One region of the Rahnella aceris genome, then DNA from elsewhere that is predicted to be linked to it. Evidence: predicted binding sites of a transcription regulator. Region 1 holds the regulator's gene; each other region holds the start of a gene.
What was found. The regulator PhoB, encoded in region 1, activates phosphate uptake and scavenging genes when phosphate is short. The targets are predictions, from matches to a motif close to CTGTCATAAAACTGNCNNAT.

Region 1 (5,280 bases):
CTGTGCGCCATGCGGCGTTTGTTGCCAGCTGACTTCAATCCGTGTCCCCGCTGGCGTGTGGTTAACCGCGTTATACACCAGGTTCGACACCGCGCTGCGCAGTTGATCTTCATTACCAAAGACCTTCAGCTTGTCGTTTACGCGAAACACCACTTCATGCCTGCCGTTGCTTAACGTTTGCACTTCACGTTCGAGCATGCCGAGCATCACCGGAATATCGACTTTCTCGTGCAAATCAATATTCGCTGAGGCTTCGATTTTCGACAGCGTCAGCAGCTGCTTCACCAGCCCGTCCATGCGCCGCGTCTGTTCCTGCATGGTATCCAGCGCTTTAGTGCGGAAAGGCTCTTCCAGCTTGGCGTCTTCCATCATTTCCAGATACCCCTGCAATACCGTCAATGGGGTTCTCAGTTCATGACTGACGTTAGCGAAGAAGTTACGCCGTGCGCCTTCAAGCTGACGCATCTGGGTCACGTCGCGTGCCACCATCAGCAGTTGTCCTTCGGAATAAGGCATGACGCGAAATTCGACATAATGCTCATTATTGAGTTGTAAATTCAGCGCCCGGCTGAAATCGCGGGTCTGGATCCACAGCCGGAATTCCGGATAACGCAGCAGGTTGAAGATATGTTGCCCGTTATCTTCCGGCCAGCGGAAACCGAGCAAATCCTGCGCCAGTCCGTTACACCAGAAAATATTGCCATCTTCAGTGGTCAGCACCACGGCATCCGGCAGCGATTCGGCACCGCTGCGAAAACGTTTGATGAGCTGACCTAATTCCCGACGGCGACGCCGGTTGCGTATCTGCATCTGGTTCAGCCCGTAAAACAGCGGCTCCCAGCTCCAGCGCCCATTCGGTGGCGTAATGCTGCGGTCGAGCCACAGCCAGTGAGAGAGTTTAAGCTGGTTGTAATAATTCCAGCCCAGTGCCGCCATCAGCGACACCAGGAGGAGCCAGCCGAAATGGCCGACGAAGATACCGAGAATTAACGCTGGCAGGCAAAAGAGAAACAATTCACCCGCCAGTCGTTTCCATGACAAACGTTCTAGCACACAGATTCTCCGCTGTGAGGGCTCAATAACGCGTTGAAAAACGGTATCCGGTACCACGAACAGTCTGGATCATTCTGTCATGTCCACTGGTTTCCAGCGCCTTACGTAAACGACGAATATGCACGTCAACCGTGCGATCTTCCACATAAACGTTAGTGCCCCAGACGTTATTGAGCAACTGTTCGCGGCTGTATACACGTTCGGAATGGGTCATAAAGAAGTGTAATAACTTAAATTCGGTCGGCCCCATATCGAGCGCCTGCTCGTTGGCCATTACCCGGTGAGACGACGGATCCAGGCTTAAACCCTGCATGTCGATCACTTCTTCCACCGCCATTGGCGAGATGCGACGCATCACGGCTTTAATGCGGGCAACCAGTTCTTTCGGAGAAAACGGTTTGGTGATGTAATCATCGGCACCCACTTCAAGGCCGCGCACCCGATCTTCTTCTTCACCGCGTGCGGTCAGCATCATCACCGGAATTTCGCGGGTCAGTGCCTCACGTTTAAGATGCTTAATAAACTGAATACCGGAACCGCCAGGTAACATCCAGTCAAGCAGGATCAGTTCAGGGTAAGGTTCAACAAGCTGCCCAATCGCTGAATCAAAATCCTCAGCTTCTACGGCCTGATAGCCATTTTGTTCCAGTACAAAACACACCATTTCACGGATTGGAGCTTCGTCTTCAACCACCAATATACGTCTAGCCATCGTAGGTCCTGCCAATAGGTTAGCGATCTTTTATTTGATTGCGGGCGCCATTATGCGTCAGTTTTGTGACAGATTTATGAATGAAAAGAATGGTTCATTACAGTCAACTATGACAGATAATTTCCGGCCATCTTGCTGAAATTGGTCTGATTTATCGGGGACAGCTTCCCCTGCCGACGTTTATACTTTACCCCATTGTCGTCATCCAGGGTTCATACGGGAGTCTCATGCGCCTGATCCACACGTCAGACTGGCATCTCGGCCAGTACTTTTTCACTAAAAGCCGTGCAGCCGAACATCAGGCATTTTTGCACTGGCTGACCGGTCAGGTGCAGCAACATCAGGTCGATGCCGTGATTGTCGCGGGCGATATTTTCGACACGGGTTCCCCACCCAGTTATGCCCGCGAATTGTATAACCGCTTCGTGGTGGAATTACAGCAAACCGGCTGCCAGCTGGTGGTGCTGGCTGGTAACCACGATTCTGTCGCCACGCTCAATGAATCGCGCGAGCTCCTTTCCTGCCTGAATACGCGGGTGATTGCCACCGTCGGTGAAAACCTTTCTGAACAGATTTTAGTGCTCAGTCAGCGTGACGGGAAACCCGGCGCGATACTGTGCGCTATCCCGTTTTTACGCCCGCGTGATCTGCTCGCCAGCCAGGCGGGACAGTCCGGCAGCGACAAGCAACTGGCATTGCAGGAAGCCATCGCCGCGCATTATGACGCGCTCTGGCAGGCTGCGCAGGCCAGACGTGACGAACTGGGCATGCCGCTGCCTATTATTGCGACCGGCCATCTGACGACTGTCGGTGTCAGTACCTCTGATTCCGTGCGCGACATCTATATAGGTACGCTCGATGCGTTTCCGGCGCAGGCCTTTCCGCCGGTCGATTATGTGGCACTGGGTCATATTCACCGTGCACAATGCGTCGCCAAAACCGAACATATCCGTTACAGCGGCTCGCCGATTGCCCTGAGTTTTGACGAACTGAGCAAAGCTAAAAGTGTGTACTTACTTGATTTTGATGGTGCGACGCTCAACGCCATCGACACACTGGAAATCCCGGTTTTCCAGCCGATGCAGATAATCAAAGGCTCGCTGGTGGAGATTGAACACCAACTGGCACAGTTCGAAGGCGGTGATCCGGCCAAACCGGTGTGGCTCGATATTGAAGTCTCCACCCAGGATTATCTCAGCGACATCCAGCGACGCATTCAGGCGCTGACGGAAGATCTGCCGGTAGAAGTCGTGCTGTTACGCCGCAGCAAAGAACAGCGCATCAACAGTATTGAGCAGCAGGAAAAAGAAACCCTCAGCGAACTGAGCGTCAGCGACGTGTTTGAACGACGACTGGCGCTGGAACCGGCCCCTGACGAGCCGCGTCAGGCTCGGATGCGCACGTTGTTTGCGCAGGTGGTTGAACAGGTTACCAACGGTCAGAACGCGGAGGACAGCGCACAATGAAAATTCTCAGCCTGCGTTTAAAAAACCTGAACTCGCTGGAAGGCGAATGGAAAATTGATTTCACCGCCGAGCCGTTTGCCAGCAACGGATTATTCGCCATCACCGGTCCGACCGGTGCGGGGAAAACCACCCTGCTCGATGCCATTTGTCTGGCGCTTTATCATCAGACGCCACGGCTGAACATTACACCAAGCCAGAATGAACTGATGACCCGCCACACCGCAGAATCGCTGGCCGAGGTGGAGTTTGAAGTCAAAGGTGTGGGTTACCGCGCTTTCTGGAGCCAGCGCCGCGCCAAAAATTCCCCTGACGGCAATCTGCAGGCACCGAAAGTCGAGCTGGCGTTACTGGCCGACGGCAAAATTCTGGCGGATAAAGTGCGCGATAAACTCGATGCCATCGCCACACTGACCGGGCTGGATTTCGGCCGTTTCACCAAATCCATGATGCTTTCACAGGGGCAGTTCGCCGCGTTTCTGAATGCCGATGCCAACGACCGCGCCGAATTGCTGGAAGAACTGACCGGCACCGAGATTTACGGTCTGCTTTCTCAACGCGTGTTTGAGCAACATAAAGAAGCGCGCATTGCGCTGGACGGTCTGCATCAGCGCATGGCCGGAATCGAACTGCTCAGCGAAGAACAGCGCCAGACGCTGGAAGCACAACGTGCTGAACTGAACACGCAGGAAATCAGCCTCAGTCAGCAGGCGCAGCAGCGCCAGCAGGATCTGAACTGGCTGCAACAGTGGCAGCAGGTGCAGCAAAAACAGCAGCAGTCTCAGCAACAACTGACCGCCGCAGAGCAGGAAAATCTGGCCGCCGCGCCGCAGTTACAGCAACTGGCGCGCAGCGAACCGGCAGAAAAACTGCGTCCGTTACTCAATGATCGCCAGCGCTGTCAGGATGACGCGCAGCGCCTTCAGCAATTACTGATACAACTGACGCAGCAGCAGGAGCAGCAGATTGCACAGATGACGCCGCTGAGTCTGGCGGTGGAACAGGCGCACACTGCACGGCAGAAACAGGCGGAAGAACAGCGTCAGATGCAGACGCTGATCGAAGAAAAAATCCTGCCACTGGATAGCGAAATCGCGCAATGGCGCAAATCGCTGGTGGAAACACAACAGGCGGTCAGCGAGTCGCAGAAACAGGCTGGTGAACATAGCGCGACGCTGCAGCAAATCACGGCGGAACGTCAGAAACTGGATGAGGAAAGCCGCCAGCATCACACCCGTCAGGCCGCGCTGACTGAAGCCCTTAACGTTGCACAACAACGTCAGGCTGAACTGGAAAAACAGTACCCGCAGGTAGTGTTACAGAAACGTCAAACCGAACTCATGCAGCTCCGGCCGGTGCGGCAGCAGCTGTTTTCACTCTCGCAAATCTTCCCGCAACTGAACCAGCGCGTGCAGCAACAGCATAAAGATTTTGCGCAGTACCAGACGCTGCTGGCCGAAGAAGAACTGCGTCTGGGCGCGATCCGTCTGCAATGTCAGAAACAACTGGAACATCTGAACGACGTCAAGGCGCTGCATAAACAGGAAATGCTGATCGTCAGTCTTGAAGCCGAACGCGCGAATTTGCAAAGCGGCAAAGCCTGTCCGCTGTGCGGCTCGACATCACATCCGGCGATTGAACATTATCAGGAGGTTAAACCTTCTGAAACCGCGCAGCGCGTCGAGAAAATGCAACTGGAATTCGATGCAGCAAAAGCCAGCGGTATCGAACTGGCGGCGAAAATTAAAGGCCTGAAAGAGCAACAAACACGGCTGCAAACTCAGCTTGAGCAGGATCAGCAACAACTGAATTCGCATACCCTGAACTGGCAACAACTCAGTGCGCCGCTGAATCTGACGTTTACGCTGCATGATACCGCCGACATCACGCAATGGCTGACCGCCCGCGATGAGGAAGAGCAGCAGTCGCAGGCGCGGCTGAGCCAGCACGAACAGCTGGCGCGGGCTCTGCAACAGGCCAAAGATGCTCTGAACGACGCACTGAATGCACAGCAGAAAGTGCAGCAGCAAAGTGCCTTGCTGACAGAGCGCG
Region 2 (5,280 bases), 1.6 Mb from region 1:
ACGGACGAAGGTAATGGTGGCGAATTCGTCGATGACTTCAGTCGGATAAGCGGGTCCGGCATCGCGGTAAGCATTCATCAAAGGAATATGTTCGTTCTGGAAGCACACGGTTTTTTCCGGGTTGTTCATGATCCAGCGTGGGAAGAAAATGGTGCCGTGGAACACGTTGTCGCCCAGATTCACAATCAGGCTGACATCTGTACCGGTCGGTTCTGTCCAGGAAATTTTGTACACATCAGAAGCCACACGCACGATATAGGCTTTCTGGTCTTTCACCCAGCGGTTACCGACCAGCCCGCTATGGATGCGGTAATCCAGCGTTTCGGCATTTTTCACATAGATTTCATAATTCCAGCCGTTGTCGTAAGTGTAAACAACGTGTTTGCCGATGAAATTGCTCAGGTCATGTTTATCAAAGTTGCTCATGGTAATTCTCCTTAACGCAGTAACAGGTGAAATGTTTTGTTTCGATGAGGAGAATATTACGCGCTAAAAAATTGATAAAAAAACGCTGATTTCAGATGGAAATAATCTAAAATTCCGATGTGTTTTACCTAAAGGGAGTAAAAATATGGCACTTCCACGCACCACACTTGAGCAGTGGGTGGTATTACAAACGGTGATTGAACAAGGAAGTTACGCGCAGGCCGCAGAGGTACTGAACCGCAGTCAGTCTTCCGTTAGTTATGCCCTGAGTGGATTACAGGAACGTCTCGGTCTGCCATTGCTGGAGATTCATGGCCGTAAAGCGACACTGACGGAACAGGGGCGGGCGTTGCTGATGCAGGCCACGCCGCTGATTTCCGCCTTTTTGCAACTTGAGCACCGTGCCGCCGGGCTGAAAGACGGGACGCGCACCGAACTGAGCCTGGTTGTCGACAGTGTCTTTCCCAAATACCGTCTGTTTCGCGCACTCAAAAATTTTCAGCAGCAGTTTCCCGATACCCGTGTTCATCTGACAGAAATTCTGCGCGGCGAAAGCCTTAAGCAATTAAATGAACGATCAGCGGATTTATACATCACCACGCTGGCACCGGAAAATGCGATACAGGGGCGCTTCCTGCTTGACGTGGATTTTGTGCCGGTGGCCAAAAGCGATCATCCGCTGATGAGCCTCACCGTTCCGCTGACTGCGCAGGATCTGGCGCGTTTTCCGCTGATTAGCGTGGCCGACCGGCACGCGCCGCGTGCAGAAAATGTGTCATCCGGCCCTGTTGCCAGCTGGACATTCACCACCGTCGGGGCCGCGATGGAAGCCATTGCGGTGGGCGTGGGGTACGGCTGGCTGCCGCTGGAAAGTGTGGAAAAAGCGCTGGAGAGCGGTTTGCTCCGACGACTGGAATTATCAGCCAGAACGGTGCGGCAAACGGCTTTGTATATGGTGATGGATAATGAATCGGAGCGGTTTGATAAAACGGTCAGCACGCTGGCAAAAAGCATTCTGACGGAGTGCGGTTTGCTGCCATAACGTTCTGGCAGCAAACCGTTTCAACAGGGGCGTGATTACCTTTGTGATGTACGACAGGCTGCCAGAATATCCAGTTGCGGATCACGTTCCGAGGTTTGCACGTCCATCGCGCTCAGCACGGTGTGGAACAGGTTATCCTGTGAAACGTCTTTGTTCACGGCATACGATTTCAGGCATTGCAGATCAATTCCCTGCGCTTTCACATAACCGCTGGATAACCAGAACAGCATCGGCACGTGTGTCTGTTGCGCCGGTGCCACGCTGTAAGGCGTGCCGTGCAAATACAGGCCATTTTCACCCAGCGATTCGCCATGGTCAGAAAGATAAATCACGGCCACGTTGTACTTATCCTGATACTGCTTCGCCTTCTCAATCACCTGCGACACCGTGTAATCCGTGTAAAGCAGGGTATTATCGTAGGTATTCACCAGTTGTTCCTGAGAACAGTTTTCAATATCGCTGCGCGGGCAGTCAGGCATAAACTTACGGAATTCCTGCGGATAGCGTTTGTAGTACGTAGGGCCGTGGCTGCCGATCAGATGTAAGCCAATCAGCGTATTTTTGCCGTCAGGTTTGATGTCGTCATCGATATTCTGCATCAGCGCCATGTCGTAGCAGGTATCGCCATCACAGTATTTACCGTCTTTTTTTGTATCGATGGTGATATTCGGCACACGGTCGCATACGCCTTTACAGCCTTCATCATTGTCTTTCCAGAACACCGAAACACCGGCTTTATGCAGGATATCCAGCAAGCCTTCACTGTTACGGGCGCGGTTGGCGTCGTAGCGGGTGCGCTTCATATTCGAGAACATGCACGGCACAGAAATCGCCGTTGCCGTGCCGCATGACGTCATTTTATTAAAGAACACCACGTCAGGAATAGCCTGTGTGTACTGATTAGTCGGTTTGGCGTAACCCTCAGATGACTGATTTTGCGCCCGCGCGGTTTCCCCAATCACCAGGAACACCAGATTTGGTTTCTGCCCCGGTTGCTGCACCAGTTTTGCATCGTTGCCAATAGTCTGGAACGGCATTTTCGGCGTGAAGTAACGGTGATTGATGTACTGGAACGCGCTGTAGAGGTAGTTTGTCGGCACAATTTCCAGATTCAGGGTGCGGTTGTTACGGCCCACAGAGGCGTAATCTTTGTAAAAAATCCCGGCAATGGAGGCAACCACCAGCAATGAAATCACCATCGACACCAGACGGACACCGAGACGGCGTAACGGCGTTTTTTCATAGCTGACCGGTGTCAGGAAAAGCAAAATAGCGGGCAAAACGCCGGTGAAGACAAACCACAGTATCACTTTCAGATTCAGGTAAGACGACGCTTCAGCCGATTGCGTCTCGAGAATATTTTCGATCATGCCGCGATCAAATACGACCTGGAAGGTCATCATCGCAAAACTGGCGAGGGCACTGACCGGCAGCACGATAATAAAGAACGGCTTAAGCAATGGACGAAAGCTGAAAGGGGTGAACACAAAGTTCAGTGCGGCAAACAGCGCAACCGGAATGCTCAGGGCAAAAGCCAGGTTGTACGCGGGCAGTGCATGTAAGATGTGATAAAAATGCAGCAAAATCGGCAGATTAACGATAAAGGTAAAATACAGGGTCAGCAGTAAAGTCAGCGTAAAGTAGCTAATCTTCGGAAATATAGAGCGCAATGAAAACTCCCAACAGGGTGGTGGTAGCAGCGTTGATGTGAAGGAAACATAACGTATAGAAATGAATATCCAATAGAATATTCATCCAAGCTTAAGAAAGCCTTAATCTACCTGTCATAAAATTTTCATTATGCAGCGTTTCCGAAAAGGTTCAGAAAATAAAAAAAATATAAGAGACCGCCTTTTCGATCCTGAAGCCTTATGCTGTGCCGTGTAGCGATGCGGATGTTCAACGAAACACTCCCCCTTGTTTAAACCTTTCTGAGTGCGTTTCCCTCCGCTCATTTTGATCTTTCCCTGATTATGCCTGTCCGGTTTAATTCACTACTGACTGCCTGCTGGCTGTCAGAAGGATGTTCGTGTTGATTTCATCTTCGGCCACAATTGCGGCCAGCAGTATCATAGAGCCAGGTGTCATTATCGGCCCGCGAGTGGTTATCGGGCCTTTCTGCTTTATTTCCGCCGGTGTGCAAATCGGCGAAGGAACACACATTTCTTCTCATGTCGTTATCAACGGCAATACCAAAATTGGCACGGATAACCAGATTGGCATGGGCTCATCCATTGGCGAGATCAGCCAGGATTTGAAATACGCCGGAGAACCCACCGGGCTGGAAATCGGCAATGGAAACCGCATTGGCCGCCACGTGACACTGCATCGCGGCACCGTGCAGGGCGGTGGTATGACCCGGATCGGGCACCTGAATGTGTTTGAAGGGGGCGTGCATGTCGGCCATGACTGTCAGATAGGAAATGCCACGTTTATCGGCGAACACAGTGCTCTGGCGGGGCATGTTTCATTAGGCAGTGATGCCCGGATTGATGCCCTGAGCGCGGTGCATCAGTTTTGTATTATTGGCACGGGCGTCCATCTCCTTGCTAATACCTGTGTGGTGCAGGACGTGCCGCCTTTTGTGATAGCGGGGGGAAATCGCGCGGTGCCGAAAGGGATAAACGAGCAGGCAACGGAATTTTGCCGGGCCGGAAAAGCGCAGCAAAATGTCATCCGCTATCTGTACGATTTGCTTTATCACCAGCCGGAATCGGTGGAACGGGTGAAGGGGGAAATTGAGCAGCTCAGCGCGGAATATCCGTTACTGTGCCACTTCAATGCATTTTTCCTCGATTCAGCGCGCGGGATTATTCGTTAACGATTTCACGGTAACCCTGCGGCTGAACAGAGGAAGAGGACTGTCAGGCTTCGAGTGCCAACAGGGCAAAGGTCGCCAGCCAGTGTTCGCCCATGTAGGTGCTGTCGAGATGGTTCAGCGCGCTGTGCAGATGGGCTTCTGCCGTCTGGCGCAGCAAGGCCGCACGCGGATCGCCCGCTGGCAGCGCAGAGGCCAGCGAACGCTGACACCAGGCGCGGCTGAGATTCAGTCCGTCCAGATGGCCAATTTTACCGTCACTGCGGTCAGTGACCGTGGCGGGGGTGAAAAGCGTGGCAGGCTGACTGTGAGCCAGATCCGGCAGGAAACGGCCAAACCAGGTCACAAATGCTTCGCCCGGCAGAACGCGCCGCATCAGTTCAGCCTCCATCAGGGAGGGTGACAGGAATTCATCACCGCCCGGTTCCCACGCCTGACAATGCACATCTTCCAGATGCCAGCGCAGCGCCGTTTCTTCGATCAGTTCTGCCAGTTTGTGATGCTTAACGCAGCGCGCATAATCAAGCGTTAATGCCAGTGCAAACGCGGTGTTGAAATGGCTGCCGACCCGCAGGGGATAGGTGGCTTTGGGCAAAAACTCACTAAAACTCTTTTCGAAGAACCGGCTCATCGGCGCCAGCGTTTTTGCCCATTCAGCAGCCTGCGGCAATGCCATCTCATGCAATTGCTGGCTCAGCGCCAGAAACCACGCCCAGCCATACGGTCTTTCAAATCCGGCATGTTGCGGTTGTTGCAGATAGGCCATTTCACCGGCGACATTTTCTGGCGTGAAATGCTGGCCGATCACCGCAATGATTTTTTCAGCTTCCGGTAATTGCGGAAAACGATCCAGCAGGCGCAGCAATAACCAATATCCGTGCACGCAGGAATGCCAGTCATAGCTGCCGTAAAAGACCGGATGTAACTGGCGTGGCGTTTGCGCATCTGCCGCGCTGCTCATGGCATGCATGAGTTTGTTCGGGAATTCACGGGT
Region 3 (5,280 bases), on a different contig from region 1:
AGAAATCTACGAACAGCCGCTGGCCATTAAAAACACCCTGGAAGGCCGTTTCAGCCACGGCGAAGTGAATCTGAGCGAGCTGGGCGAAAAAGCGGACGAAATTCTGTCCCGTGTTCAGCACGTGCAGATTATCGCCTGCGGTACGTCATATAACTCCGGGATGGTGGCGCGTTACTGGTTTGAGTCACTGGCTGGCATGCCTTGTGATGTCGAGATCGCTTCGGAATTCCGCTATCGCAAATCTGCTGTTCGTCCGGGCAGCCTGATCATCACGCTGTCTCAGTCGGGTGAAACGGCTGATACGCTGGCAGCGCTGCGTCTGTCGAAAGAGCTGGGTTATCTTGGTTCGCTGGCAGTATGCAACGTGGCTGGTTCTTCTCTGGTGCGTGAATCCGATCTGGCGCTGATGACCAAAGCGGGCACCGAAATCGGTGTGGCCTCAACCAAAGCTTTCACCACGCAGCTGACCGTTCTGCTGATGCTGGTGGCGCGTATGGGCCGCCTGAAAGGGATGAGTCCGCAAGTTGAGCACGACATTGTTCACGCGCTTCAGGCGTTGCCTGCGCGCATCGAACAAATGCTGTCGCTGGATAAGACTATCGAAACACTGGCTGAAGGTTTCTCTGATAAACATCACGCCCTGTTCCTTGGCCGTGGCGATCAATATCCGATCGCGATGGAAGGTGCGCTGAAGCTGAAAGAGATTTCGTATATCCACGCTGAAGCCTATGCGGCAGGCGAGCTGAAACATGGCCCGCTGGCGCTGATTGATGCGGATATGCCGGTGATTGTGGTTGCGCCCAATAACGAATTGCTGGAAAAACTGAAGTCGAATATCGAAGAAGTGCGTGCACGTGGCGGTTTACTGTATGTCTTCGCCGATCAGGACGCGGGTTTTGTCGACAGTGACGGTATGAAGATTATTCAGCTGCCTCACGTTGAAGAAATCGTCGCTCCGATTTTCTACACCGTACCGCTCCAGTTGCTGTCCTACTACGTTGCGCTGATTAAAGGCACCGATGTTGACCAGCCACGTAATCTGGCGAAGTCTGTGACTGTCGAATAAGACTGTCCGGTTTCAGCCATGTTATCTCTAAGCGCCTCCCGGGGCGCTTTTCTCTTTCCAGAATGTTGTTCTCCGGCTCTCTCTTTGTCAGCAGCCGGTCACGATTCTCTTCTCTCAGGCTTCGTAACCCGCCCCGGATAAGGTATAGTTCGCGTTTTTCTGAAGGTACCCCGCTGAATGCTGACCAACTCCTCCATTCGTCTCAACAAATACATTAGCGAGAGCGGCATCTGCTCGCGCCGCGATGCTGATCGTTACATCGAACAGGGAAATGTTTTTATCAACGGCAGGCGTGCTGCGGTGGGTGCTCAGGTGTTTGCCGGCGATGTGGTGAAAGTGAATGGTCAGATTATTGAGCCGCGTGATGAAGAAGATCTGGTGCTTATTGCGCTGAACAAGCCCGTAGGCATTATCACCACGATGGAAGAGGGGGAGCGGGACAACATCCGCGATTTCGTTAACCACAGCAAACGCGTCTTCCCGATTGGCCGTCTGGACAAAGATTCGCAGGGCCTGATTTTACTGACCAATCACGGTGATCTGGTCAATAAAATCCTGCGTGCCGGTAACGACCACGAAAAAGAATATATCGTGACTGTCAATAAACCGATCACGGACGAGTTTATTGCCGGTATGGGCGCGGGTGTGCCGATGCTCGGCACCGTGACCAAGAAATGCAAAGTGAAGAAAGAAGCACCGATGGTGTTTCGCATTACGCTGGTGCAGGGACTTAACCGACAGATCCGCCGCATGACTAAGCATTTTGGTTTCGACGTCACTAAGCTTGAACGTGTGCGGATTATGAACATCAATCTGAAAGGATTACCGCTGGGCGAATGGCGTGATCTGACCGATGATGAACTGATCGAATTGTTTAAGCTGATTGAAAACTCTTCGTCTGAAGACAAACCGGCGAAAAAAGTGCCATCAAAACCTGCTCAGGCTAAAAAACCGGCTGTCACTAAAACGAAAAACAGTGAAAAACCTGAAGTGAATTCCGCATCCCGCAAGCGTTTTGCCCAGCCTGGCCGTAAGAAGAAGGGGCGTTAATTTACCCGCTTTTCATTATCCGCCGGTGTAATAACCGGCTTTTTCTGCTTAAAACTCCCGCATTTTGCCCGTATGGTTCGAATTGTGACCAGTGTCATAAAACTGTCATATAACGTACATTTTACTGTCACTAAACTGTCCTATTTTCCTCCTGTGCCAAACACTTTAATTAACGTCGACATCAGTCGGGAAGTTTAAAACCACCAGGAGTGGAACATGAAATTGATGCGTAACACCGTCGCCGGTCTTGTAGCAGCGACTTTCTCCCTCACAGCAATGTCTGCTTTCGCTGCCGCTAACCTGACTGGCGCTGGCGGTACCTTCCCAGCCCCTGTCTATGCTAAGTGGGCTGATGCATACCAGAAAGCAACCGGTACTCAGGTTAACTATCAGGGCATCGGTTCTTCCGGCGGCGTGAAACAAATCATCGCTAAAACCGTTGATTTCGGGGCATCTGATGCACCGATGAAAGAAGAAGATCTGAATAAAAACGGTCTGTTCCAGTTTCCTACTGTAATCGGCGGCGTGGTACTGGCTGTTAACATCCCGGGCATCAAATCCGGTCAGTTGACACTGGATGGCGCAACGCTGGGTGATATTTACCTCGGTAAAATCAAAAAGTGGAACGATACGGCGATCACCAAGCTGAACCCGGGCGTGAAACTGCCAGACACTAACATCGCGGTGGTTCGCCGTGCTGACGGTTCCGGTACTTCCTTCGTATTCACCAGCTACCTGGCAAAAGTGAACAGCGAGTGGAAAGACAAAATCGGTGCAGGTTCTACTGTTAACTGGCCAACGGGTCTCGGCGGCAAGGGCAACGACGGCGTGGCCGCATTCGTACAGCGTCTGCCAGGTTCAATCGGTTACGTAGAATATGCTTACGCCAAGCAAAACAACCTGGCTTACACCAAGCTGGTAGATGCAGACGGCAAAGCCATCAGCCCGACAGAAGAATCCTTCAGTGCAGCCGCTAAAGGCGCAGACTGGAGCAAAACCTTCGCTCAGGACCTGACCAATCAGAAAGGTGATAATGCGTGGCCAATCAGCTCCACCACCTTCATCCTGATTTACAAAGACCAGCAAGATGCAGCGAAGGGTACCGAAGTGCTGAAGTTCTTCGACTGGGCTTACAAAAACGGTAACAAACTGACGACTGATTTGGATTACGCCGCACTGCCAGCTTCTGTTGTAGAACAGATCCGCGCAGCCTGGAAAACCAACATCAAAGACAGCAGCGGTAAAGCACTTTACTAGGATCTGACCTCGGGTCTGATATAGAGTACAAGTCTTCTGCTTCATTCCCTCTCCGGCCGGGGAGGGAATTAAATCTGAATTAAAAGAGAGTGGTATGGCTGAATACAAGCCGGCTATCAAGGCACCCAGCAAAAACGGTGACATCATCTTCGGCGCGCTGGTTAAACTGGCAGCGCTGATTGTGCTATTTATGTTGGGCGGCATTATCGTCTCGCTGTTTATTGCTTCCCTGCCGAGCATTGAAAAGTTCGGATTGTCCTTCCTGTGGACGAAAACCTGGGATGCACCGAACCAGCAATTTGGCGCACTGGTGCCGATTTACGGCACGGTCGTGACCTCCATTATTGCCCTGCTGATTGCTGTTCCCGTCAGCTTTGGTATCGCATTATTCCTTACCGAGCTGGCGCCGAACTGGATGAAACGCCCGCTGGGGATTGCTATTGAACTGCTGGCGGCGATCCCCAGTATTGTTTATGGCATGTGGGGGCTGTTCGTTTTCGCCCCGCTGTTTGCGCAGTATTTTCAGACGCCGTTGGGCGATGTACTTTCCGGTATCCCGATTGTTGGTGCCCTGTTCGCCGGTCCGGGTTTTGGTATCGGTATTCTGGCAGCAGGCGTCATCCTCGCCATTATGATCATCCCGTACATAGCTTCCGTCATGCGTGACGTGTTCGAGCAAACGCCGGTGATGATGAAAGAATCTGCTTACGGCATTGGTTGCACTACGTGGGAAGTGATCTGGCGCATCGTGCTGCCGTTCACCAAAAATGGTGTGATCGGCGGCGTGATGTTAGGTCTGGGGCGCGCACTTGGCGAAACCATGGCGGTGACCTTCATTATCGGTAACACCTACCAGCTCGATAGCGCATCGCTGTACGCGCCGGGCAACAGCATTACCTCTGCACTGGCGAACGAATTCGCCGAAGCAGAAGCCGGGCTGCATACGTCTGCACTGATGGAACTGGGTCTGATCCTGTTTGTCATCACCTTTATTGTTTTGGCGCTGTCGAAAATGATGATCCTGCGTCTGGCTAAGAAAGAGGGCCGTTAAGATGACGACACTCGAAATGCAAAGTAATACTGCATTACTGGAATCGCGTCGCAAACGTCAGGCGTGGCGCCGTCAGAAGAACCGTCTGGCGCTGATGGTCTCCATGCTGACCATGGCGTTTGGTCTGTTCTGGCTGGTGTGGATCTTGTTCACCACGATCGTTAAAGGTGTTGACGGGATGTCGCTGGCGCTGTTCACAGAAAATACCCCGCCTCCGAATACGGCAGGCGGCGGTCTGGCTAACGCCATTGCAGGCAGCGGATTATTGATTCTGTGGGCAACGGTCATCGGTACGCCATTGGGCGTGATGGCGGGGATTTATCTGGCCGAATATGGACGTAAATCCTGGCTGGCTGAATTCATTCGTTTCATTAACGACATTCTGCTTTCCGCACCATCCATCGTTGTGGGCTTGTTTGTGTACACCATTATGGTGGCAAAAATGGGACACTTCTCCGGCTGGGCGGGCGTGCTTGCACTGGCATTGTTACAGATCCCGATTGTTATCCGTACCACGGAAAACATGCTGAAACTGGTGCCGGACAGCCTGCGTGAAGCGGCTTACGCACTGGGTACGCCGAAGTGGAAAATGATTTCGGCCATCACACTGAAAGCCTCAGTTTCCGGCATTATCACCGGGATCCTGCTGGCGATTGCCCGTATTGCCGGTGAAACCGCGCCGCTGTTGTTTACGTCGCTCTCCAACCAGTTCTGGAGCACCGACATGATGCAGCCGATTGCTAACCTGCCGGTCACCATCTTTAAGTTTGCGATGAGTCCGTTTGGCGAATGGCAACAACTGGCGTGGGCGGGTGTACTGCTGATTACCGTGTGTGTGCTGCTGCTGAACATTCTG

Region 2: a site for PhoB is predicted at 3,250-3,269, ahead of GW591_RS04710 (phosphoethanolamine transferase). Genes of this name have one in related genera too.
Region 3: a site for PhoB is predicted at 2,208-2,227, ahead of pstS (phosphate ABC transporter substrate-binding protein PstS). Genes of this name have one in related genera too.

What each region holds. Positions count from the first base shown of each region.
Region 1 is NZ_JAADJV010000001.1:2,590,925-2,596,204, forward strand. It holds gene phoR (phosphate regulon sensor histidine kinase PhoR) at 1-1,053, opposite strand, end outside; gene phoB (phosphate response regulator transcription factor PhoB) at 1,076-1,765, opposite strand; gene sbcD (exonuclease subunit SbcD) at 1,993-3,231, shown strand; gene sbcC (exonuclease subunit SbcC) at 3,228-5,280, shown strand, end outside.
Region 2 is NZ_JAADJV010000001.1:1,037,367-1,042,646, forward strand. It holds gene GW591_RS04700 (phenolic acid decarboxylase) at 1-426, opposite strand, end outside; gene GW591_RS04705 (LysR family transcriptional regulator) at 572-1,468, shown strand; gene GW591_RS04710 (phosphoethanolamine transferase) at 1,504-3,138, opposite strand; gene lpxA (acyl-ACP--UDP-N-acetylglucosamine O-acyltransferase) at 3,501-4,289, shown strand; gene GW591_RS04720 (DUF2891 domain-containing protein) at 4,333-5,280, opposite strand, start outside.
Region 3 is NZ_JAADJV010000004.1:415,939-421,218, reverse strand. It holds gene glmS (glutamine--fructose-6-phosphate transaminase (isomerizing)) at 1-1,066, shown strand, start outside; gene rluF (23S rRNA pseudouridine(2604) synthase RluF) at 1,244-2,116, shown strand; gene pstS (phosphate ABC transporter substrate-binding protein PstS) at 2,333-3,373, shown strand; gene pstC (phosphate ABC transporter permease PstC) at 3,468-4,424, shown strand; gene pstA (phosphate ABC transporter permease PstA) at 4,426-5,280, shown strand, end outside.